DNA from 3 places in the Pseudomonas sp. NPDC087358 genome. Region 1 is predicted to be linked to each of the others. Evidence: predicted binding sites of a transcription regulator. Region 1 holds the regulator's gene; each other region holds the start of a gene.
What was found. The regulator sigma-54, encoded in region 1, starts transcription at its own class of promoters, with help from an activator protein. The targets are predictions, from matches to a motif close to ANTGGCATNNANNTTGCTNT.
Positions count from the first base shown of each region.

Region 2: the regulator sigma-54 is predicted to act here: its motif matches at 3,637-3,656, upstream of ACI2KS_RS13560 (CmpA/NrtA family ABC transporter substrate-binding protein).
Region 3: the regulator sigma-54 is predicted to act here: its motif matches at 6,155-6,174, upstream of ACI2KS_RS24160 (circularly permuted type 2 ATP-grasp protein).

Region 1 is NZ_JBJDOA010000002.1:234,378-242,256, reverse strand. It holds gene ACI2KS_RS04720 (KpsF/GutQ family sugar-phosphate isomerase) at 1-780, shown strand, start outside; gene ACI2KS_RS04715 (KdsC family phosphatase) at 781-1,314, shown strand; gene lptC (LPS export ABC transporter periplasmic protein LptC) at 1,325-1,897, shown strand; gene lptA (lipopolysaccharide transport periplasmic protein LptA) at 1,884-2,432, shown strand; gene lptB (LPS export ABC transporter ATP-binding protein) at 2,432-3,157, shown strand; gene ACI2KS_RS04695 (RNA polymerase factor sigma-54) at 3,347-4,840, shown strand; gene hpf (ribosome hibernation-promoting factor, HPF/YfiA family) at 4,918-5,226, shown strand; gene ptsN (PTS IIA-like nitrogen regulatory protein PtsN) at 5,238-5,702, shown strand; gene rapZ (RNase adapter RapZ) at 5,705-6,562, shown strand; gene ACI2KS_RS04675 (HPr family phosphocarrier protein) at 6,579-6,851, shown strand; gene ACI2KS_RS04670 (PA2169 family four-helix-bundle protein) at 6,974-7,444, opposite strand; gene ACI2KS_RS04665 (DUF3820 family protein) at 7,674-7,879, shown strand, end outside.
Region 2 is NZ_JBJDOA010000005.1:146,859-154,737, forward strand. It holds gene ACI2KS_RS13545 (protein kinase) at 1-88, opposite strand, end outside; gene ACI2KS_RS13550 (nitrate/nitrite transporter) at 96-1,307, opposite strand; gene ACI2KS_RS13555 (ANTAR domain-containing response regulator) at 1,693-2,268, opposite strand; gene ACI2KS_RS13560 (CmpA/NrtA family ABC transporter substrate-binding protein) at 2,280-3,488, opposite strand; gene ACI2KS_RS13565 (quinone-dependent dihydroorotate dehydrogenase) at 3,761-4,783, shown strand; gene rmf (ribosome modulation factor) at 4,929-5,144, opposite strand; gene rlmKL (bifunctional 23S rRNA (guanine(2069)-N(7))-methyltransferase RlmK/23S rRNA (guanine(2445)-N(2))-methyltransferase RlmL) at 5,719-7,879, shown strand, end outside.
Region 3 is NZ_JBJDOA010000012.1:164,301-172,179, forward strand. It holds gene ACI2KS_RS24115 (ankyrin repeat domain-containing protein) at 1-302, shown strand, start outside; gene ACI2KS_RS24120 (hypothetical protein) at 385-909, shown strand; gene ACI2KS_RS24125 (PLDc N-terminal domain-containing protein) at 1,021-1,212, shown strand; gene speE (polyamine aminopropyltransferase) at 1,383-2,243, shown strand; gene ACI2KS_RS24135 (hypothetical protein) at 2,418-2,609, opposite strand; gene ACI2KS_RS24140 (LTA synthase family protein) at 2,663-4,732, shown strand; gene ACI2KS_RS24145 (hypothetical protein) at 4,880-5,128, shown strand; gene ACI2KS_RS24150 (ribonuclease E inhibitor RraB) at 5,367-5,705, shown strand; gene ACI2KS_RS24155 (hypothetical protein) at 5,729-5,983, shown strand; gene ACI2KS_RS24160 (circularly permuted type 2 ATP-grasp protein) at 6,208-7,617, shown strand; gene ACI2KS_RS24165 (alpha-E domain-containing protein) at 7,630-7,879, shown strand, end outside.

The sequences.
Region 1 (7,879 bases):
TTGGCCAGCACCGGCACGCCCGCGTTCTTCGTGCACCCGGCCGAAGCCAGTCATGGCGACATGGGCATGATCACCGGCGCCGATGTCATTCTCGCCCTGTCCAACTCAGGCACCACCGCGGAAATCGTGACCCTGCTGCCGCTGATCAAGCGCCTGGGGATCAAGTTGATCAGCCTCACCGGCAACCCGGATTCGACACTGGCCAAAGCCGCCGACGTGAGCCTCAATGCACGCGTGGAAAAGGAAGCCTGCCCGTTGAACCTGGCACCGACCTCCTCCACCACTGCGGCGCTGGTCATGGGCGATGCCCTGGCCGTAGCCCTGCTGGACGCGCGCGGCTTTACCGCCGAAGATTTCGCATTCTCCCACCCCGGTGGTGCGCTGGGCCGCCGCTTGCTGCTCAAGGTCGAGCATGTGATGCACTCCGGCGGCGAGCTGCCCCAGGTCGCCCGCGGCACCCCGCTTCGCGACTCGCTGATGGAAATGACCCGCAAAGGCCTGGGCATGACGGCAGTGGTCGAAACCGACGGACGCCTGGCCGGGATCTTCACCGACGGCGACTTGCGTCGCACACTGGACCGCGACATCGACCTGCGCCTGGCCACCATCGATGAAGTCATGACCGTCCACGGCAAGACCGTACGCTCGGAAATGCTTGCGGCCGAAGCGCTGAAAATCATGGAAGACAACAAAATTGGCGCGTTGATCGTGGTCGACGAGAACGATCGCCCGGTGGGCGCGTTCAACCTTCAAGACCTGTTGCGTGCAGGAGTGATGTAAATGAGCGTCGATATGAACGAACTGATGCAACGCGGCAAACTTATAAAGCTGGCGGTCTTCGACGTCGACGGCGTGCTGACCGATGGCCGACTGTATTTCCTCGAAGACGGCAGCGAATTCAAGACCTTCAACACCCTGGATGGCCAAGGCATCAAAATGCTGATCAATTCCGGCGTTGCCACGGCCATCATCAGCGGCCGCAAAACGCCGGTGGTCGAGCGTCGCGCCAAGAACCTCGGCATCGCCCATCTGTATCAGGGACGCGAAGACAAACTCGTCGTTCTGGACGAGCTGTTGCAGCAACTCAATCTAAGCTATGAACAGGTCGCTTATCTGGGTGACGACCTGCCTGATCTGCCAGTGATCCGCCGCGTCGGCCTGGGCATGGCGGTCGCCAACGCTGCCGGGTTCGTCCGTCAGCATGCCCACGGCACCACCCAGGCACGGGGCGGCGAAGGCGCGGCCCGGGAATTCTGCGAGTTGATCCTGAACGCTCAGGGCAACCTCGAAGCGGCTCACGCCGCCTACTTATAGAAGTGCATTTATGCTGAGCAAGAGATTTAGAACCTTCCTGATCTTCGGTGTGCTGGCGTTGCTGCTGGCGGCCGCCGGGTACTGGAACATCAGCCCGGAAAGCTTCATGGACCAGCCAAAGGCAGCCGTGGATGAAAGCGCTATCGATTATTATGCGATCAACGCCCACAGCATTCAGTACCTGCCCGACGGCGCCATGCAGTACGACATGACCGCCGACAAGGTTGAACATCTCAAGGCTACCGACGTCACGTTGATGACCACGCCGGTGCTGCAGATGTTTCGTGGCTCGACCTACCCCTGGCACGTGCAGAGTGTGCGCGCCGAGGTCTCCCCCGGCGGTGATCATGTCGAGCTGATCGACTCCGTACGAATCAACCGCACTGACGAAAAGAACCGCGCCACTATCATTACCAGCAGCCGTATGACCGTATTCCCTCAGAAGCAATATGCGGAAACCGCTCAACCCGTTAGAATCGACGGCTTTAACGGTGTGAGCACCGGCACGGGTATGAAAGCCTATCTAAAAGAAAGCAGGATACACCTGCTATCGAACGCAAGAGGACAGTATGAGGCTCCTTAAAACCCTCCCTATTTTGCTCGGCCTGGGCGCAGCACTGGGAAGCGTGAGCGCCTGGGCTCTTCCGAACGATCAGGATCAGCCTATCCGCATTCAGGCCGACGATGCTCAGCTGGACGACAAGCAAGGCGTCGCCACCTATACGGGCAATGTGATCATTACCCAAGGTTCGATGAAGGTCACCGGCAACAAGGTAACCATGACCCGCACCGCTGCCGGCGACATCGATGTGGTGACCTCGGTAGGCAACCTGGCCTACTTCGAGCAGTTGCAGACTGCCGGTGACATCAAGCCTGTCCAGGGCTGGGGCGTCACTATCCAGTATCATGCGCCGCAAAACCGTATCGTACTGATCGACAAGGCCAAGGTAATCGACAAGGACAGCAACGTCACCCAGGGCGAGAAAATCGTCTATGACACGGTCCGCAAGCTGGCCAGCGCCGGCCGCGCCACTGGCAGCAAGGTGACTGAAAGCCGCCCTCGCGTCGACATGGTGATCCAGCCGAAAAAGAAAACCGACCAGCAGAAGGCCCAGTAATGGCAACGCTGAAAGCCCAACACCTGGCCAAGGCTTACAAGAGCCGCCAGGTCGTACGTGACGTCAGCCTGTCCATCGACAGCGGTCAGATCGTCGGCCTTCTGGGCCCCAACGGTGCTGGCAAGACCACCTGCTTCTATATGATCGTCGGCCTGGTCCAGGCCGATCAGGGTCGTGTATTGATCGATGATCTGGATGTCAGTCATCAGCCCATGCACGGCCGCGCCCGCGCAGGCATCGGCTATCTGCCTCAGGAAGCGTCGATCTTCCGCAAACTGTCGGTATCGGACAACATCATGGCCATCCTCGAGACCCGCAAGGAGCTCGACCGGGCCGGACGTCGCAAGGAACTGGAAAGCCTGCTTCAGGAGTTCCACATCACGCACATCCGCGACAACCTGGGCATGAGCCTTTCGGGTGGTGAGCGACGTCGCGTCGAAATCGCCCGCGCCTTGGCAACATCGCCCAAATTCATTCTGCTGGATGAACCGTTCGCGGGCGTCGACCCCATCTCCGTGGGCGACATCAAACAGATCATCTACCATCTCAAGGCCAAGGGCATCGGCGTCCTGATCACCGACCATAACGTCCGTGAGACGCTCGACATCTGCGAAACAGCCTATATCGTCAACGATGGCCAGCTGATCGCCGAAGGCGATGCCGAAACCATCCTGGCCAATCAACTGGTCAAGGAAGTGTATCTCGGCCACGAGTTCCGCCTGTAATCGGGCGATGACGCGGGGGTTGGCGGGCGAGCGCTGCATGAGCCTGATCGCCAACCTCGTAATAATTGTCATCACACCCTAGGCAAACACTCCGGTTTCAGGCATATAATTTGCTTAAGTTGGCGCCTCGGCGCCCTAGTAGTGGATGGCGCGCATATGCGCCGGCGAATAAGGTGTTAAGCCCCTGCCATGAAACCTTCGCTAGTCTTGAGAATGGGCCAGCAGCTGACGATGACACCGCAGCTGCAACAGGCCATCCGCTTGCTCCAATTGTCGACGCTGGATCTCCAACAGGAAATCCAGGAGGCGCTGGAGTCCAATCCTATGCTCGAACGCCAGGAAGAGGGCGACGATTTCGATAACGCCGACCCCATGGCCGACAACATCGAGCAAAAGCCCAACCCTGACGTTCAGGAACCGACCTACCAGGAATCCGCCCCAACCGTCGACAATCTGGAAGACGGCGAATGGAGCGAGCGCATTCCCAACGAGCTGCCCGTGGACACCGCATGGGAAGACGTCTACCAGACCAGCGCCAGCAGCCTTCCGAGCAACGACGACGATGAGTGGGACTTCACCACCCGGACATCGGTCGGCGAGAGCCTGCAAAGCCACCTGCTGTGGCAGCTGAACCTGGCGCCGATGTCCGACACCGATCGCCTGATCGCCGTGACGCTGATCGACTGCATCAATAATCAGGGTTACCTGGACGAATCGCTGGACGAACTGCTGGACGCCTTCGACCCGGAACTGGACATCGAGCTGGATGAAATCGAAGCGGTACTGCATCGGATTCAGCAATTCGAACCGGCGGGCATCGGTGCGCGCAACCTCAGCGAATGCCTGCTCCTGCAATTGCGCCAGCTTCCGGCCAAGACCAAATGGCTGGCCGAGGCTCAACGACTGGTTGCCGACTACATCGACCTGCTGGGTAGCCGTGATTACGCGCAACTGATGCGCCGCATGAAGCTCAAGGAAGATGACCTGCGCCAGGTCATCGAGCTGGTCCAGAGCCTCAACCCGCGCCCCGGTTCGCAAATCGAGTCGACCGAAGCCGAATACGTCGTGCCTGACGTGATCGTGCGCAAGCATAACGAGCGCTGGCTGGTGGAACTCAATCAGGAATCCGTGCCGCGCCTGCGGGTCAACCCGCAATACGCAGGCTTCGTGCGACGCGCCGATACCAGTGCCGACAACACCTTCATGCGCAATCAGTTGCAGGAGGCTCGCTGGTTCATCAAGAGCCTGCAAAGCCGCAACGAAACCCTGATGAAGGTCGCGACCCAGATCGTCGAGCATCAACGCGGGTTCCTCGAATACGGCGATGAGGCCATGAAGCCGCTGGTACTGCACGACATCGCAGAGGCGGTGGGCATGCACGAATCGACGATCTCCCGCGTGACCACGCAAAAATTCATGCATACCCCGCGTGGCATCTACGAACTGAAATACTTCTTTTCCAGCCACGTCAGCACCTCTGAAGGCGGTGAATGCTCGTCCACGGCCATCCGCGCGATCATCAAAAAACTGGTTGCCGCTGAAAATCAGAAAAAGCCGTTGAGTGACAGCAAGATCGCTGGTTTACTGGAGGCACAAGGCATTCAAGTGGCCCGTCGCACGGTCGCCAAGTACCGCGAATCCCTGGGAATCGCGCCGTCGAGCGAACGCAAGCGTTTGATGTAAGGGTCACGAGCCACAGCGTTCCAGTGGCAGGCAACCAAGCCTGCCTCTTAATGCACTGGCAATGAAGGAGAAGCTGTATGCAAGTCAACATCAGTGGACACCAGCTGGAAGTGACCGACCCTCTGCGCAACTACATCACCGAGAAGCTCGATCGCCTGGAGCGGCACTTCGACAAGATTACCAATGTGCAGGTGACCATGGAGGTCGAGAAGCTCAAACAGAAAATCGAAGCCACCCTGCATGTTCCGGGGGCCGAAGTGGTCGCCAACGCCGAACATGATGACATGTATGCAGCCATCGACTTGCTCACCGACAAGCTCGACCGCCAACTCAAAAAACATAAGGAAAAACAGCAGAGCCTGCTGCAAGGTGCCACTGCTCGTTGACACTTCCATCCATGATCCGACTTGAAAACATCCTGACCCCTGGCCGTTCCCCCGTGAACGTGCCAGGCGGCAGTAAGAAAGCCGTACTCGAAGAAATTGCCAAGTTGATTGGGCGAGAAGTCCCCGAGTTCGACCGTCAAACCGTCTATGAGAGCCTTGTCGCCCGCGAAAAGCTGGGTTCGACCGGCTTTGGCAACGGCATTGCCATTCCCCACTGCAGACTCAAGGGTTGCACCTCACCCGTCAGCGCCGTACTGCACCTTGAAAAACCCGTCGATTTCGACGCCATCGACGGCGCCCCTGTGGATCTGCTGTTCGTATTGCTCGTCCCCGAAGCAGCAACCGATGCGCACCTGGAGTTGCTGCGCCAGATCGCAAGCATGCTCGATCGGGCCGACGTTCGCGCCCAGTTGCGTGACGCCAAAAGCAGCGATGCGCTTTACAACGTCGTACTTGCTGCCCAGAACGGTCACTGATCATGCGCATGATCATCGTCAGCGGTCGCTCCGGCTCCGGCAAGAGTACAGCGCTCGATGTTCTCGAAGACAGCGGCTTCTATTGCGTAGATAACCTGCCGGCGGGCCTGCTCCCGGAGCTCGCCGAACGTGCGCTGATTCATACCGAACTTGCCGAGCCGTTGCTGGCGGTGTCCATAGACGCACGCAATCTGCCAAGCCACCTGACGCGTTTCCCGCGGATGCTTGAAGAGGTTCGCGATCGGCACATTCAGTGCGACGTACTGTTCCTGGATGCCGATGAGTCCACGTTGCTCAAGCGTTTCTCCGAAACTCGCCGCCGCCACCCACTGAGCAACGCCACTCGCTCGCTGGCCGAGGCGATACGCGATGAGAAAACCTTGCTCGGACCGATCATCGATCTTGCCGACCTGACCATCGATACGACGCACCTGAATCTGTACCAGTTGCGCGATACGCTCAAATTGCGCCTGCTCAACAAACCCGAGCCCGGCACAGCCTTCCTCATAGAGTCATTCGGCTTCAAGCGCGGGATGCCCGTGGATGCGGATCTGGTTTTCGATGTGCGCTGCCTGCCCAATCCATACTGGAAGCCTGAATTGCGCGACCAATCCGGGCTCGACCAACCGGTCGCCGAATACCTCGCTGCACAGCCCGATGTCGAAGAGATGTTCCAGGACATTGCCTCATACCTGACCAAGTGGCTGCCGCGCTTCGCCGCCAGCAACCGCGCCTATGTCACCATTGCCATTGGCTGCACCGGCGGACACCACCGCTCCGTCTACCTGACCGAACGCCTGGGTCAGGTCCTGCAACAATCGCTCAAGAACGTTCAGGTCCGCCACCGCGACCTAAGCTGAAAGGATCCCCTACGCGATGCCCGCTCACCAGATCACCATCATCAACAAGCTGGGCCTGCATGCCCGCGCCGCAGCCAAGTTCGTCGGCGTCGCTGGCAAATACCCTTGCCAGATCCGGGTTGGCCGCACGCCGGACAGCATGGTCGATGGCAAAAGCATCATGGCTGTCATGATGCTCGCCGCAGGCAAGGGCACCGAGATTCACCTCTCCACCGAGGGCGAGGAAGACCAGGCCGCGCTTGACGGTCTGATTGAATTGATCAACAACAAGTTTGACGAGGGCGAATAAGCGGCTTGGCGAGCCGGCACCCTAAACCCGGCCAAGGTTTTATCAGAGGTTTGTCCCAGGCATAAAAAAACGCCAGTCTGACTGGCGTTTTTTTGTTTTAGCGTCTCGAACCAACGAGAAGATCAGCTCGCTCTTCTCACGCTGTCGCGCAGGGCTTTGACTTTGTCATGGTTAGCCTGCACGCCTGCCAGCTGACGCTGGATCAGAGTGGTCACGTTGACTGGCAGGTTCTTCTCGGTGGCCTTTTGCAAGGCTTCCTTGTATGCCTTCAGGGCGTGATCTTCACCAGTTTCTACTTCGTTGAGTACGGCCTCGTCGCTCTTGCCAGTGACGGCACTTTTCAGGTTAACCCACAGGCGGTGTGCGCCCGCAGCAACGCTGGAAGAATCCTCAGGATCACCGCCGAGTGCGCGCACTTCAGCCTGAAGCTCTCGCACGGCAGTTGCGCATTCGGAAGAGCGGGAAAGGAAATACGCTTTAATTTCAGGGTTCTTGGTATCTTCGGCAGCAGTATGAAAGCCTTTTTCGCCATCAATGCTGGTCTCGGTCAGATCATTGAGTACCGAAATCGCTTCTTTATTGATATCCGTCATTTTGCTGTTCCTTTCTGGCAGGTTAATCGAGAGTGGTGCAATAACATCTGATGAATAGACTATTGCACTGTGCGTGCCAGGTTTTTAACCTGAATATATTCGTTATAAATCAATGGGTTAATTGATCTACTAGGAACGCGTACCTCGCGTTCTGCATGATCGGCAGGTTGGCGTACATGCAGAATGCACGTATCGTTCAAGTTCATTGAGACTGACCAACGGCCGCACCATGAATCCCGAAAAACTCAAACTGCTGGTCATGCGTGAGATGCCCTATGGCAAGTACAAAGGGCGCTTGCTCGCCGACTTGCCAGGCGATTACCTGAACTGGTTCGCTCGCAAGGGATTCCCCCCAGGCGAGCTGGGCAGCCTGTTGGCGCTCATGCATGAGATCGATCACAACGGGCTGTCCGCCTTACTCGACCCGCTGCGCAC
Region 2 (7,879 bases), on a different contig from region 1:
CTGCCCGCGGCCCGCAGGCGCTGAACTCGGCGAAGCGCAGTTGCAGGCCGGGCGAGGAGGCCGCTTGCGAGGCCAAAGGCTGATTCATCGCCTGTTCAGACGCGGGCTGCGGTCACGGCCGCCGAACCCCAAGTGGTTCTCCAGCGACGCTTGACGTTCATCAGACCGAACCAGGCCAGCACGCCGAGGAAGGCGAACAGCCACAGCCCCAGTTGATAATCGCCGGTGTTCTGCTTGATCGCGCCAAGGCCTGCGGCCAGCAGGAAGCCGCCAATGCCGCCCGCCATGCCGATCAGCCCGGTCATTACCCCGATCTCCTTGCGAAAACGCTGCGGCACCAGTTGAAACACCGCGCCATTACCGGCGCCAAGGCCGAGCATGGCCGCGACGAACAATGCCAGCGCCGCCCACGAGCTTGGCAGGTTGAAACCCACCGCAGCGATGCAGATCGCCGCTACCGCATACATGCCGGACAGGGTGCGGATGCCACCGAAACGATCGGCCAGTGCGCCGCCTAGAGGGCGCATCAGGCTGCCACCGAATACACACGCAGCGGTGTAGTAACCGGCGGTCACCGGGCTCAGGCCATACTGGTCATTGAAGTAGCCGGGCAGGGCGCTGGCCAGCCCGATGAACCCGCCAAAAGTAACGCTGTAGAAGAACATGAACCACCAACTGTCACGGTCGCCCAGCGCCTTGAAGTAGTCGGTCATGGATTTGGCCTTGGGCCGTTGCGGCGCGTTGCGGGCCATCAGTGAAAAGGCAATCAGGGTCAAGACCAGGGGCACGACGGCAAAGCCGAACACGTTGCTCCAGCCAAAACCTGCCGCGAGCACCGGGGCGATCAGGGCCGCGAACACGGTCCCGGAGTTGCCGGCTCCGGCGATACCCATGGCTTTACCCTGATGCTGCGGTGGATACCATTGCGAGGCCAGCGGCAATGCCACCGCAAAGGAGGCGCCGGCCATGCCCAGGAAAACGCCGAGCAGCAGCGCTTGTTCATAGCTGTGCACGCCCAGTTGCCAGGCGCAAAGCAGGGCGACGATCACGATGATCTGACCCATGATGCCCGCTGTCTTGGGTGATAGCCGGTCGACCAGCATGCCCATCAGCAAGCGCAGGAAAGCGCCTGCCAGTATTGGTGTAGCGACCATCAGGCCGCGTTGCTGGGTACTCAGATGCAGGTCGGCGGCGATCTGCACGGCGAGCGGACCGAGCAGGTACCAGACCATGAAGCTCAGGTCAAAATAAAGAAACGCGGCGAACAGCGTAGGTTTGTGGCCGGCTTTCCAGAAGCTTGTATTCATCTAACACCTCATCTGCAGGAAATCGTTGCCGGTGCCGGTAGCGGTCGCACCGTCACGGGTCAGGTCGTGCAGGTGAAGCACCAACCCGGCGCTCCACCCGGCCCGTTTTCCGGGGCCAAAACGAAAAAACGTCGCAACCCTGTCCGCGCCTGGCGAAGGGGTGTGCGACGTCTTTGTCGAAAGTGGGGCAACCGCCGTTGGTTACCTGTATCAGTCATCTAGCAAAACGTGGGCCATGAATGCGGGTGCTAAACCCAAGGTGATGCCGTGCAGCCGTCCGGCTCGTCGGCGGTGGCCGTTGTCGAACACCACCGCCGGCGAGCCGGACGGCTAGAGATAGCGGGTGTTTTCCAGGCTTGCAGAGCACACGGGTCCACCGCGCCCATCACCCCAACAGTTCACTCATGGCAATGATCTGCTCAGCCACCTGCACCAGCTTCTGCTGTCGACTCATGGCCTGGCGGCGCATGAGCGTGTAGGCCTCTTCTTCGTTGCAGTTTTTCATTTTCATCAGCAGTCCCTTGGCGGTCTCGATGCGCTTGCGCTCGGCCAACTGCTGGTCGCGGGCGTGCAGCTGTGCACGCAGGTCCTGGTCGCTTTCGAAGCGAGCCATGGCCACATCGAGAATCGGTTGCAGGCGCTGGGCGTGAATGCCTTCGACGATGTAGGCGCTGACGCCGGACTTGATGGCCTGACGCATGACGCCCGGATCATGTTCGTCGGTAAACATCACGATTGGCCGCGGCAGGTCGCGAGTGACCAGTACCACCTGCTCCATCACGTCGCGCCCCGGCGATTCGGTGTCGATGAGAATCACGTCCGGACGCACCGCTTGCACCCGTGCGGGCAGGTCGATGATCAGGCCTGATTCGTCGATCACCTCGAACCCGGCTTCGGTGAGCGCAGCTTTCAGGCGTCCGACCTTTTTCGGTGTGTCGTTGATCAGCAGGATTCGCAGCATGGTCAGGCCCCTCAGCGATCAGCGACGACAGGCGCCGCCGCAGCCAGCGCATGCAATTTGAAGCCATGCGCATAGCCGACCGGATCGCTGCCGTCCCAGACCTTTCCATCAATCAACTGACTGCTGCGCATGGGCGAGGCCGGTACGGTGATATTCAGCGCTTGGGCCGCTTGGCGGTACAGCGCAAGTTGCTGTACCTGGCGCGCCACGGCGAGGTAATCCGGGTCATCACGCAACAGGCCCCAGCGACGAAACTGAGTCATGAACCACATGCCATCGGACAGCCAGGGCATGTTGACCTCGCCGTTGCGGTGAAAACTGATCGCATGGTGGTCGTGCCAGTGATTGCCCAGACCGTCGACATACTCGCCCAGCAGACGGGCCTGGATGTCCTCGACAGGCGCATTTACGTACGCCTCGCCGCTGAGCATTTGTGCGGTGCTGCGGCGGTTGTCCTGGCTCTGTTCGATGAACCGGCTGGCCTCCAGCACCGCCATGACCAGCGCTCGCGCAGTATTGGGATACTGGCGAACGAACTCCAGGCTGCAGCCCAGTACCTTTTCCGGGTGATCCGGCCAGATCGCCTGGGTGGTTGCCAGGGTAAAGCCCAGGTCCTGACTCACGGCGCTGGCGCCCCAGGGTTCGCCGACACAAAAGCCGTCGATGCGTCCGGCCCTGAGGTGTTCGACCATCTGCGGCGGCGGCACCACCACGCTGTCGACGTCTTGCAACGGGTGAATCCCCTGGCTGGCAAGCCAGTAATACAACCACATGGCGTGATTGCCGGTGGGAAAGGTCTGGGCAAAGGTCAGTTTTGTATCGCTTTGGTGCGTGCGCCGATCCAGTGCCTCAGGAGTGGTCACTCCGGCCACTTGCAGGTCGCGTGACAGATTGATGCTTTGACCGTTCTGGTTCAGGCCCATGAGCACCGCCATGTCCGTGGCCGGCCCGCCAATCCCCAACTGCGCGGCGTAAATCAGGCCATACAGACTGTGGGCGGCATGCAGCTCGCCGTTGACCAGCTTGTCGCGCAGGTTGGCCCAGGATGGCTGGCGATGCAGGTTGATGTTCAGCCCATAGGGCTGGGCAAAGCCCTGAGTGGCGGCGACGATCAGCGAGGCGCTGTCGGTGAGGGCCATGAAGCCGACATCGACAGTGCCCAGCTCCGGCGCGTCGCTGCCATCGACCCAGGCCAGGGAGGTGTTGAAGGTCTCATTCATAGTTTCGGTTCCACCTGAAGACGTAGCGCCCGGGCGCTGACGATCTTCCATAAAAAAACGCCGTTACGCACAAGCGCTGAGCCTGGACGAAAACGACGCCATTGCCGAAGAGTCGATCCGCCGTTGGATCGAGTCCGATTCACACACTCAAGCAAGCCATATGCCAGCGGCAGGGCAGGCCTGCGTAAAGTTCGCGACATGCCTCGCGCTCCACCCTCGCGCCCGTCTATAATCGCCCGCTGACTTAAGCCGCAAACGAGCCGCGCCCGCCCATGTATAACCTGGCCCGCCAGTTACTGTTCAAACTCTCCCCGGAAACCTCTCACGATCTGTCCATCGACCTGATCGGCGCAGGCGGTCGACTGGGGCTCAATGGCATGTTGAGCAAGGCGCCCGCGCGGCTGCCGGTTACCGTCATGGGCTTGCAGTTTCCCAATCCGGTCGGCCTGGCCGCTGGCCTGGACAAGAACGGCGCGGCCATCGACGGTTTCGCTCAGTTGGGTTTCGGCTTCGTTGAAATCGGTACGGTGACCCCGCGTCCGCAGCCGGGCAACCCCAAGCCGCGTATCTTCCGCCTGCCCCACGCCGAAGCCATCATCAACCGGATGGGTTTCAATAATCTGGGGGTCGATCATCTGCTCAGCCGTGTGCAGGCAGCCAAATACACTGGCGTGCTGGGTATCAACATCGGCAAGAACTTCGATACGCCGGTCGAGCGCGCGGTGGATGACTACCTGATCTGCCTGGACAAGGTGTATGCCCACGCCAGCTATATCACGGTCAACGTCAGCTCGCCGAACACGCCGGGGCTGCGCAGCCTGCAGTTTGGCGATTCGCTCAAGCAGTTGCTCGAAGCGTTGAGCGTACGTCAGCGGGCACTGACCCTGACCCACGGCAAGCATGTACCGTTGGCGATCAAGATCGCGCCGGACATGAGCGACGAGGAAACCGTTCTGGTGGCCAGTGCACTTCTGGAGTCGGGCATGGATGCGGTGATCGCGACCAACACCACCCTCAGTCGCCAGGGCGTCGAAGGTTTGCCTCATGCCGACGAAGCGGGTGGCCTGTCCGGCGCGCCAGTGCGTGAACAGAGCACCCATATCGTCAAGGTGCTGGCGGGCGAGCTGGCCGGCAAGTTGCCGATCATTGCCGCCGGTGGCATCACCCAGGGCCGACACGCTGCCGAGAAGATCGCCGCAGGTGCAAGTCTGGTGCAGATTTATTCTGGCTTCATCTATAAGGGCCCGGCGTTGATTCGCGAGGCGGTGGACGCCATCGCGGCCATGCCCCGCTAAGCGGCTGAAACAAAAAGAGGGGTTCCGACAAGGAACCCCTCTTGGGCTTTAGCCCGCCGCCCGGATGGGGCGTGCATGGTTATTTGAAGTCAATTCTGATTGTCGAAGAAACGATGAATCGAAATGTACCTTTGATTGAAGAGAGTCAGCCGACCGCGTGAAGTTCGTTGAGTCTGTGTATACCCGCAGTGCCAGTCATACCGTCCCAGTTGTCGCCGCGTCCTTCTCGCCAGCCATTGATCCAGGCTTGACGCACTGACGGTAGAGTAAATGGGCAAAGCTCACGGGATTTACCAGTTACGCCGTATTGATATCCGCGCAAAAATGCTCTTTCCGACGGATCACGCTTAAGTCTTCTCATAGGGTGTTGCCCTCGTTTGTTGACTGTAATGTCCCTGGAAGCCTCAGGTTGAGGCCAGGCAAAAAGCTTCTGCCTTTTTAATGCCCGCTGCCGGCGTCGCGGGCATGGTGCTGTCGTCGTTGCGGCGACAACCTGTGTTGATTTCTAACCAATGGATGGGACGCTGTGAATGATCGTTTTGTCATAAGAACGTCATGCCTGAGGCATAAAGACCATAAGCGGCAACCCGTTTGGCGCTGGCTTTTTTTCGCGAGCCGCCTGTACCGTGGCTTTGCATGAATATTGATAGTGTTTCTCATGTACAAATGCTGGCCGATTGCAGTCAGCGGTAAAACGACGAAGGGTCAGCGATGTGACTTTTTATTGCAGCCGTTGTCATGCTCAATAGTGGTTTTTTAATATCAAAATGTCAGGCGTAACCTGCCTGACAGACTGCCGCAGTCGAAATGTATCGTTGCGGTGGATGGGCACAACTTGTGTGCCACGCAGGCGTTCTCCACGAAAGACGTCTGTTTGAATCGGGCCGGACAATGCGTTGTCCTGCCGCTCAAAGCCCAAGGGCTCTGGAATCCTCATGTCGGACCGTTACGAACTTTTCCTCACCTGCCCCAAAGGCCTTGAAGGCCTGCTCGCTGAGGAAGCCACTGCCCTTGGCCTCCAGGAAACCCGCGAACACACCTCGACCATCCGTGGCACCGCCGACATGGAAACCGCCTACCGGCTGTGTCTGTGGTCGCGCTTGGCCAACCGTGTGCTACTGGTGCTCAAGCGCTTCCCGATGAAGGACGCCGAAGACCTTTACCACGGCGTCCACGACATCGAATGGGCCGATCACCTGCAAGCCGAAGGCACCCTGGCCGTCGAGTTCAGTGGCCACGGCTCGGGTATCGACAACACCCATTTCGGCGCCTTGAAGGTCAAGGACGCCATCGTCGACCGGCTGCGTACGGCAGATGGCGCGCGTCCATCCATCGACAAACTCAATCCCGATCTGCGCGTGCACCTGCGGCTGGACCGTGGCGAGGCCATTCTCTCCCTCGACCTGTCCGGGCACAGCCTGCATCAGCGTGGCTATCGCCTGCAGCAGGGTGCAGCCCCGCTCAAGGAAAACCTGGCGGCTGCGATCCTCATTCGCTCCGGCTGGCCGCGCATCGCCGCCGAGGGTGGCGCGCTGGCTGACCCGATGTGCGGCGTCGGTACCTTTCTGGTGGAAGCGGCCATGATCGCCGCCGACATCGCGCCCAATCTGAGGCGCGAGCGCTGGGGCTTTTCTGCCTGGCTGGGGCACGTCCCGGCCCTGTGGCGCAAGCTGCACGACGAAGCCCTGGCCCGCGCCGAAGCAGGCCTTGCCAAGCCGCCGTTGTGGATTCGTGGTTATGAAGCCGATCCGCGCCTGATTCAGCCCGGCCGCAACAACGTCGAGCGCGCCGGTCTGTCCGAGTGGATCAAGATCTACCAAGGTGAAGTCGCCACGTTCGAACCGCGCCCGGACCAGAACCAGAAAGGCCTGGTGATCTGCAACCCGCCGTACGGCGAGCGTCTGGGCGACGAGGCGAGCTTGCTGTACCTCTATCAGAACCTGGGCGAACGTCTGCGTCAGGCTTGCCTGAACTGGGAGGCGGCGGTGTTCACCGGCGCACCGGACCTGGGCAAGCGCATGGGCATTCGCAGCCACAAGCAGTACGCCTTCTGGAACGGTGCCTTGCCGTGCAAACTGCTGCTGATCAAGGTGTTGCCGGATCAGTTCGTCACGGGCGAACGCCGTACCCCGGAACAGCGTCAGGCCGAGCGTGAGCAAGCTGCCTACGATCAGACCCCGGACGAGCCGCAGGAACGTCAGTTCAACAAGAACGGCAACCCGATCAAGCCGACGCCGGCACCGGCGCCTGTGGTCGAGCAACCGCGCTTGAGTGAAGGCGGGCAGATGTTCGCCAACCGCCTGCAGAAGAACCTCAAGGCGATGGGCAAGTGGGTCAAACGTGAAGGCATCGACTGCTACCGTGTCTACGATGCCGACATGCCCGAATACGCCATGGCCATCGACCTGTATCACGACTGGGTCCACGTCCAGGAGTATGTCGCGCCCAAGTCCATTGATCCGGAAAAGGCTTCGATCCGCATGTTCGACGCCCTGGCGGCCATTCCCCAGGCACTGAACATCGACAAGAGCCGCGTCGTGGTCAAGCGCCGCGAGCGCCAGAGCGGTACCAAACAGTACGAACGCCAGAGCGCCCAAGGCAAGTTCAACGAGGTCAACGAAGGCGGCGTCAAGCTGCTGGTGAATCTCACCGACTACTTGGACACCGGGCTGTTCCTCGATCACCGGCCAATGCGCATGCGCATTCAGCGTGAAGCGGCGGGCAAGCGTTTCCTCAACCTGTTCGCCTATACCGCGACCGCCAGTGTGCACGCGGCCAAGGGCGGCGCGCGCAGCACCACCAGCGTCGATCTGTCGAAAACCTACCTGGACTGGGCACGACGCAACCTGTCGCTCAACGGCTTTTCCGACAAGAACCGTCTGGAGCAGGGTGATGTGATGGCCTGGCTTGAGGCCAGTCGTGACGAGTACGACCTGATTTTCATTGATCCGCCGACCTTCTCCAACTCCAAGCGCATGGAAGGGGTGTTCGACGTGCAGCGCGACCAGGTGCAGCTGATCGATCTGGCCATGGCCCGCCTGGCCAGCGGCGGGGTGTTGTATTTCTCCAACAACTTCCGCAAGTTCCAGCTGGAGG
Region 3 (7,879 bases), on a different contig from region 1:
CCGATCCTGAAATCCGCAACGACAACGGCCAGAGCCCCATTGCCGGTGCCGCGTTCAAGGGTGACCTGGAGGTTGTGCGGATTCTGGTGGAAGGCGGTGCCGATGTCGAAGGCGCGTCGGCCGATGGCCGCACTGCCTTGATGATGGCCGCGATGTTCAACCGCACGGCCATCGTCGATTACCTGGTTTCCAAAGGCGCCAATCCACATGTTCAGGACGCCAAGGGTGTCACTCCCCTGATGGCCGCCCAGACCATGGGCGCCACCGATACGGCCGAACAACTCACCCGCCTTGGGGTGTGACAAATAACAGTGGCGCGATAGAGGCGCGGGGGATTTGCGGCTATCCTGCGCGCCTGTTTTTTTGCTCCCGGATCACACTTTCATGAAAGCCTCACTCATCGAATTCATCAGCAAGATCAGCTCCGGCTGCATGAGCGACGAAGAAATCGCCCGGATTGCCGACGAAGCCGCCCAGGCCTACGCCGATCCAGACGCTTTTCTGGCCGCCAACCCGGACATCAACTATGACGACAGTTTTCCCATCCCGCTGGGCGAGTGGATAGTCGTCGGCAGCCTGCCGGAAACCGTGATGTTCCAGGCCGATAGCTACATGGATCTGTTCACTGAAATTACCGCGTCCTTCGGCCCTGACGTGGCCTTCAATATCAAGCCCAGGCAACTGGCCAAGGTCGAGCCGCGGGTGGCACTCAACCGTATCCAGATCCAGCTCGGCAGCATGAACAGGGAAATGGGCGGATACGTGTTGATGAACCTCGGCGAGCCTCTGGACGATGAGCTCCAGACGGTGCTGGTGTACGGCAACGACCAGGCTCGGGTGATGGCGTTGGGTGTGGAGCTGGGAATCCTGATCGAGCCTGCGCTTGAGGCATTGAAAGCCCAGTCGTAGCGCCGCGTTGCAGCCTGCGACCGCTGCCGCGACAAATACCTCCCGACCAACGGAACCCTCGTCGTACGCCGCTACTCCTAACTGGGCAAGCCTTCAATAAGGAGCGACACCATGGGTTCCACCTTTAATGGTCTGGTTGGATTGATCATTCTGGCCCTCGATATCTGGGCCATCATCAATGTCTTGAAGAGCGGTGCCGAGACCGGGATGAAAATCCTCTGGGTGCTGTTGATCGTACTGCTGCCGGTCCTGGGCTTGATCATCTGGGCGATCGCAGGTCCACGGGGCAACGTGCGCATCTAGACTTCTGCACAAGGCTGCTGATTACCGACGCCTGATGGCTTGCCAGCCATCAGGCGTTTTTCATGGGCGCAGCGTAGCATTCGACCTGTCATGCCCGGCGACGTAGAATGCGCGCCTTTCTTGTGGGCGGCCCGCCGTCCTGTCATCAGTATTTATCGGGGACTCCATCCATGAGCGATTATCAGGAAACGTTGTACGAAGGTTACGGTCAGCGCTTTCGCATTGAAAAAATGCTCCACGAAGTGCGTACCGAACACCAGCATCTGGTGATCTTCCAGAACCCGCGCATGGGCCGCGTGATGGCGCTGGACGGCGTGATCCAGACCACTGAAGCCGACGAATTCATCTACCACGAGATGCTCACCCACGTGCCGATCCTGGCTCACGGCCTGGCCAAGCGTGTATTGATCATCGGCGGTGGCGACGGCGGCATGCTGCGCGAAGTGGCAAAACACGGCACGGTCGAGCACATCACCATGGTCGAGATCGACGGCACCGTCGTCGACATGTGCAAGGAGTACCTGCCCAATCACTCCAAAGGCGCCTTTGAAGACTCGCGTTTGAACCTGGTGATCGACGATGGCATGCGCTTCGTGGCGACCACCGAGGAAAAATTCGACGTTATCATCTCCGATTCCACCGACCCGATCGGCCCGGGTGAAGTGCTGTTCTCGGAGAACTTCTACCAGGCGTGCCATCGCTGCCTGAACGAAGGCGGCATCCTGGTGACCCAGAACGGCACGCCGTTCATGCAACTGAGCGAAGTCCAGACCACAGCCGGGCGCATGAACGGACTGTTTGCCGACTGGCACTTCTATCAGGCCGCCGTACCGACCTACATCGGCGGCGCCATGACCTTCGCCTGGGGCTCGACCAACACCCAGTATCGCAAGATCTCGCTCGATACCCTGCGCCAGCGCTTTGCCGGCAGCGGCATCGTGACGCGCTACTACAACCCGGAAGTCCACCTGGGTGCCTTCGCCCTGCCGCAGTACGTACTGCAGGCCGTGAGCAAGCCGAGCAACGACTGATCGTCCGCGAATGTCACGTACACATAACGCGATTCCACTGTTATGTATGGGTGACATTTTTTGTAGTCTTGCCCCTTGGACAACCCCGGCTGCTCGTCAAGCGTCAACTTGACCGGCAGGCGGCGTCGGCGGACGTTCGACGCCGAGTGGCGGATGCAGCTTTGTAAGAAGATATTAGAACCTCCTCAAATGAACGGAATTTTCACCGGTTTTTCGGGAAACTCCGCCTCGCTTCACGTCCGCACAGACAAAACCTACATCGGCCGCTGTTAAGTCGCGCATGAAGAATGCCGCGCTGCGGGTGGTAAACAGCGGGCGATCACGTAATATTTGCCACCCGCGATCGGCATGGCTTTCTACGGTCATCGAACGCACCGGCTTATTGAACTTAAACCTGAATCCAACGGATCCCACACCCCATGGCCAAAACGGACGCCCCGGCACGCGCGCCGCAACCTACCGTCAAATCGCACCTGGCCTACACGCTGTTGAGCGGCCTGGTGCTGATGGTCCTGTACACCCTGCTGCGAGTCGCGCTGCTGGTCTACAACCGCGAAGGAATCGGCGCCACGCCAGCCTCGACCTTTATCGAGGCGTTCGGCAACGGGCTGCGTTTCGATGTGCGTCTGGTGGTCTACATCCTGATCCCGCTGTTGCTGGCGCTGTTCAGCGCCCGGTTGATGGCGGCTCGTGGTGTGTTCCGTTTCTGGCTGACACTGGTCGCCAGCCTGACCACCTTCTTCGGCCTGATGGAGATGGATTTCTATCGTGAATTCCACCAGCGCCTGAACGGTCTGGTGTTCCAGTACGTCAAGGAAGATCCGAAAACCGTACTGAGCATGATCTGGTACGGCTACCCGGTGGTGCGCTACCTGTTGGCCTGGGCCTTGCTGACCTGGCTGCTGAGCCTGGTATTCAAAGGGGTGGACCGTGTGACCCGACCACGGGGCGGGTTCAACATCGCAAGCTCCAGCAACCGTGTCGTGGCTCCGTGGTACACCCGTGTCGTGGTGTTTGTGCTGTGCCTGGCGGTCGCGGTGATCGCCGCTCGCGGCACCTTGCGCCAAGGCCCGCCGCTGCGCTGGGGTGATGCCTACACCACCGATTCGAATTTCGCCAACACCCTGGGCCTCAATGGCACGCTGACGCTGATTGCGGCCGCCAAGAGCCGGATGTCCGAAGACCGCGACAACATCTGGAAAGCCACACTGCCGCAGCCGCAGGCTCAACAGACCGTGCGCGATATGCTGATGACGGCCAACGACAAGCTGGTCGACCCGGACAGCGCCGCGGTACGCCGCGAGTTCACACCGCCTGCGGCGAACACGCTGCCGATCAAGAACGTGGTGGTGATTCTGATGGAGAGCTTCGCTGGCCATTCGGTCGGTGCGCTGGGCGACGAATCCAATATCACGCCGTACTTCGACAAGCTGTCCGAAGAAGGTCTGTTGTTTGACCGATTCTTCTCCAACGGCACGCACACCCATCAGGGCATGTTCGCCACCATGGCCTGCTTCCCGAACCTGCCGGGTTTCGAATACCTGATGCAGACTCCGGAAGGCAGTCACAAACTGTCCGGTCTGCCGCAGTTACTCAGTGCGCGCAAGTACGACGATGTGTACGTCTACAACGGCGACTTTGCCTGGGATAACCAGTCCGGTTTCTTCAGCAACCAGGGGATGACCAACTTCATCGGCCGCAACGACTTCGTCAATCCGGTGTTTTCCGATCCGACCTGGGGCGTCTCCGACCAGGACATGTTCGACCGCGGCGCTCAGGAACTCAAAGCCCGTGAAGCCAAGGGCAAGCCGTTCTATGCCTTGCTGCAAACCTTGTCCAACCACACGCCGTACGCATTGCCGGCCAACCTGCCGGTCGAGCGTGTGACCGGTCATGGCACGCTGGACGAGCACCTGACCGCCATGCGTTATTCCGACTGGGCGCTGGGGCAGTTCTTCGAGAAGGCCAAGAAAGAGCCTTACTACAAGGACACGCTGTTCGTGGTGGTGGGCGACCACGGCTTCGGCAACAACGAACAGATCACCGAGATGGACCTGGGTCGCTTCAACGTGCCGATGCTGATGATCGCGCCGGGCCTGCAAGACAAGTTCGGCAAGCGCAGCAGCATCGTCGGTACGCAGATCGACATCGTACCGACCATCATGGGTCGTCTTGGCGGCGACACCGTGCACCAGTGCTGGGGCCGTGACCTGCTCAACCTGCCGGCGGGCGATCTGGGGTTCGGTGTGATCAAGCCCTCAGGCAGCGAGCAGACCGTGGCGCTGGTGACCGGCAATCGCATCCTGATCGAACCCAAGGATATGGAACCCAAGGTCTACAGCTATGAACTGGGCACCAAACCGCACGCCGAAGTGATGCCCGATGCGCCGGATATCGCCGAGCTGCGCAAGAAGCTCGACAGTTTCCTGCAGACCGCGACCAAAAGCCTGCTAGACAACACGGCCGGGGTCAAAGACGCCAAGCCGTAAATCCACTGATGGATAAAAAGAGGCCCATGTGGCCTCTTTTTTTTTGCGCGCAAAGGGCGCTGACCTTCGGCAAAACGTTGAACGAATAACAAAAAAACGCAGTCCGACCTTGATAGGCCGGCGTGCGGCCTGACTGAGGAGACATTGATGAAAGTCTGGACTATTTCGTTTCAGGATAAAGATGGTGTGCAGCAAAGCCACAATCTTGAACTCGAGCACCGTCCCAGTGAGGAGGAGGCGGCACAGCATCTGCGCCCGATTCTATTCCCGGTCGTCAATGAGCTTGATCTGAACGATCTGGATGGTCGATCGAAGGCGCCCACGGCGGAAATATTGAAGGAGCAGAACGCGGTACAGATCATTTCCATCGTAGAAGCGTCGGCAAAACGCGTATGACCGGCGTTATTTGCCAATTGGCAACGCGCCAATAATGCGCGTAATCTCCAAGCGAGGCCGGTGAAGCATCTACCTGAGCCCGCTCACGTACGGATGCCTGATTTGTAAAAGCAGCACCGGCCTTGTCAGCGACATGCTTGAGTCCCAGGCGACGGATGATCTGTCGCTTGGCGCCTTTCCAGAAGAGGCGCCTGGGGATCGTTGAAACTCTATCTATCGTTGCATAGGAGGACGTTTCATGAGCACGACCTATCAAGAAGACATCAGTAGCCACGTACTGCGCCGCATGAAAGAAGGCGGTTTCGACTTCGCACGCATACATCCCATCGAGTTCTATGCCGTTTTCCCGGACGAGGGGCGGGCGCGTCAGGCAGCAGACAAATTTCGCGGTGAATCCCTTAATACTCAGATCAACGCCCGAGAGGACGGCGCGTGGCACTTGCAGCTGAGCAAATTGATGTACGCCACTTATGATGGAATCGGCGACTTCGAACAGGATTTTCAGACCGCAATATTCGGGCTGGACGGCGAGGTCGAGGGCTGGGGCGTCAAGCAGGAAATCAAACGGCTGCATTGATTTAATCCAGGCGGTTAGCCGCCGTGGATCCCACCGCATGTTTCGACGCTGTAGCGATGCGGTCTGCCGCAGTGGCGATCTCAAAGGTCGTCACTGCCGGCCAGCCGGGTTGCTACCAGCGTCAACCCGGCATCCAGCCTGCCTACCAAAAACAGGGCAAAAAAAAGCCGCTCGGGTATGAGCGGCGTAAAGGGAATTTCGTTTCAGAGTTCGGTAACACAAGCATTGATCGCACAGTCTGCGGTGGGGTGTTTGCGTTGAGTGGCGCCATTATCTGAAAACAAAGTCCTGTCGGGAAATCAACTCTGGCTATGCTGGTAATAGATTTTTCAGTGGCGGGATGCTTCGCCATGAAGCGTTGGGGAATGGGGCAGGGCGCTTCTTGCACAGGATTGGTGCGGGCGCTTCGATGGCTTTATTCAACCCATTGATTCCTAAGCGTTTATGCCGCTGGCACGGGCCTTGCGAAGGCCCCTGTGTCCATGGTGACAAGGAGTACGGCATGATCCGCACCTTTTATGACGAGATGTACGATGTGGACGGCTCGGTCCGTACGCATTATCGGGAATTCGCCCGTTGGCTGGGTGAAGCGCCACCTGAGCTGCTGGCTCAGCGTCGGCGTGAGGCCGATCTTTTATTTCATCGCGCCGGGATCACCTTCACGCTGTACGGTGACGAGCAGGGAACCGAGCGTCTGATCCCCTTCGATACCATTCCTCGCAGCATCCCTGCCAGCGAATGGCGTGTGGTCGAGCGCGGCTGCATTCAGCGGGTCAAGGCACTGAACATGTTCCTTGCCGACCTGTATCACGACCAACGCATCATCAAGGCCGGAATCATTCCCGCCGAGCAGGTGCTGGCCAACGAGCAGTACCAGTTGGCGATGCAAGGGCTGAATCTGCACCGCGACCTGTATTCGCACATCTCCGGGGTCGATCTGGTTCGCGATGGCGACGGGACCTATTACGTTCTCGAAGACAATCTGCGCACTCCCAGCGGCGTGAGCTACATGCTCGAAGACCGCAAGATGATGATGCGCCTGTTCCCCGAGTTGTTCGCCGCCCAGCGCATCGCGCCGGTGGATCACTATCCGAACCTTCTGCTCGATACCCTGAAAAGCTCCAGCCCGCTGGACAATCCCAGTGTGGTGGTGCTGACCCCCGGGCGTTTCAACAGTGCGTTCTTCGAGCATGCATTCCTGGCTCGGGAAATGGGCGTCGAACTGGTCGAAGGTGCTGACTTGTTCGTGCGTGATGACCGGGTCTTCATGCGCACCACCGACGGCCCCAAGGCGGTGGACGTGATTTACCGTCGCCTGGACGACGCGTTTCTCGACCCGCTGGCGTTCAACCCGGACTCGATGCTTGGCGTGCCGGGCCTGCTGTCGGCCTATCGCTCGGGCAATGTGGTGCTGGCCAATGCCATCGGCACCGGCGTGGCGGACGACAAGTCGGTCTACCCGTTCGTGACCGACATGATCCGTTTCTACCTGGACGAAGAACCGATCCTGAAGAACGTACCGACCTGGCAGTGCCGCAAGCCCGAAGAGCTTTCCCACGTACTGGCCAATCTCGGTGACCTGGTGGTCAAGGAAACGCAAGGCTCCGGCGGCTACGGCATGCTGGTCGGTCCGGCTGCAACCGCCGCCGAAATCGAGTCCTTCCGTGCTCGTCTCAAAGCCAAGCCACATGCGTATATCGCGCAACCGACCTTGTCCCTGTCGACCTGTCCGACCTTCGTCGAGAACGGCATCGCCCCGCGGCACATTGACTTGCGCCCGTTCGTTCTGTCTGGCCGCGAAACCCGCGTCGTACCTGGCGGACTGACCCGCGTTGCGTTGCGCGAAGGGTCGCTGGTGGTCAACTCGTCGCAGGGCGGCGGAACCAAGGACACCTGGGTGGTCGAGGATTAAGGATGCCTGCCAATGCTAAGTAGAACTGCCTCGGATTTATATTGGATGTCGCGGTACCTGGAGCGGGCGGAAAACCTCGCGCGGATGCTCGACGTCAGTTACTCGTTGTCTTTGATGCCTCAGGACGGACGCGGTGATGGCCTCAATGAAATCGCCATGCCACTGCTGATTACCGGAACCCTGGACGATTATCTGGAGCGCCATGGCGAGTTGCACGCCGAGCGCTTGCTGCATTTCTTCGCCCTGGACGCCAGCAACCCGG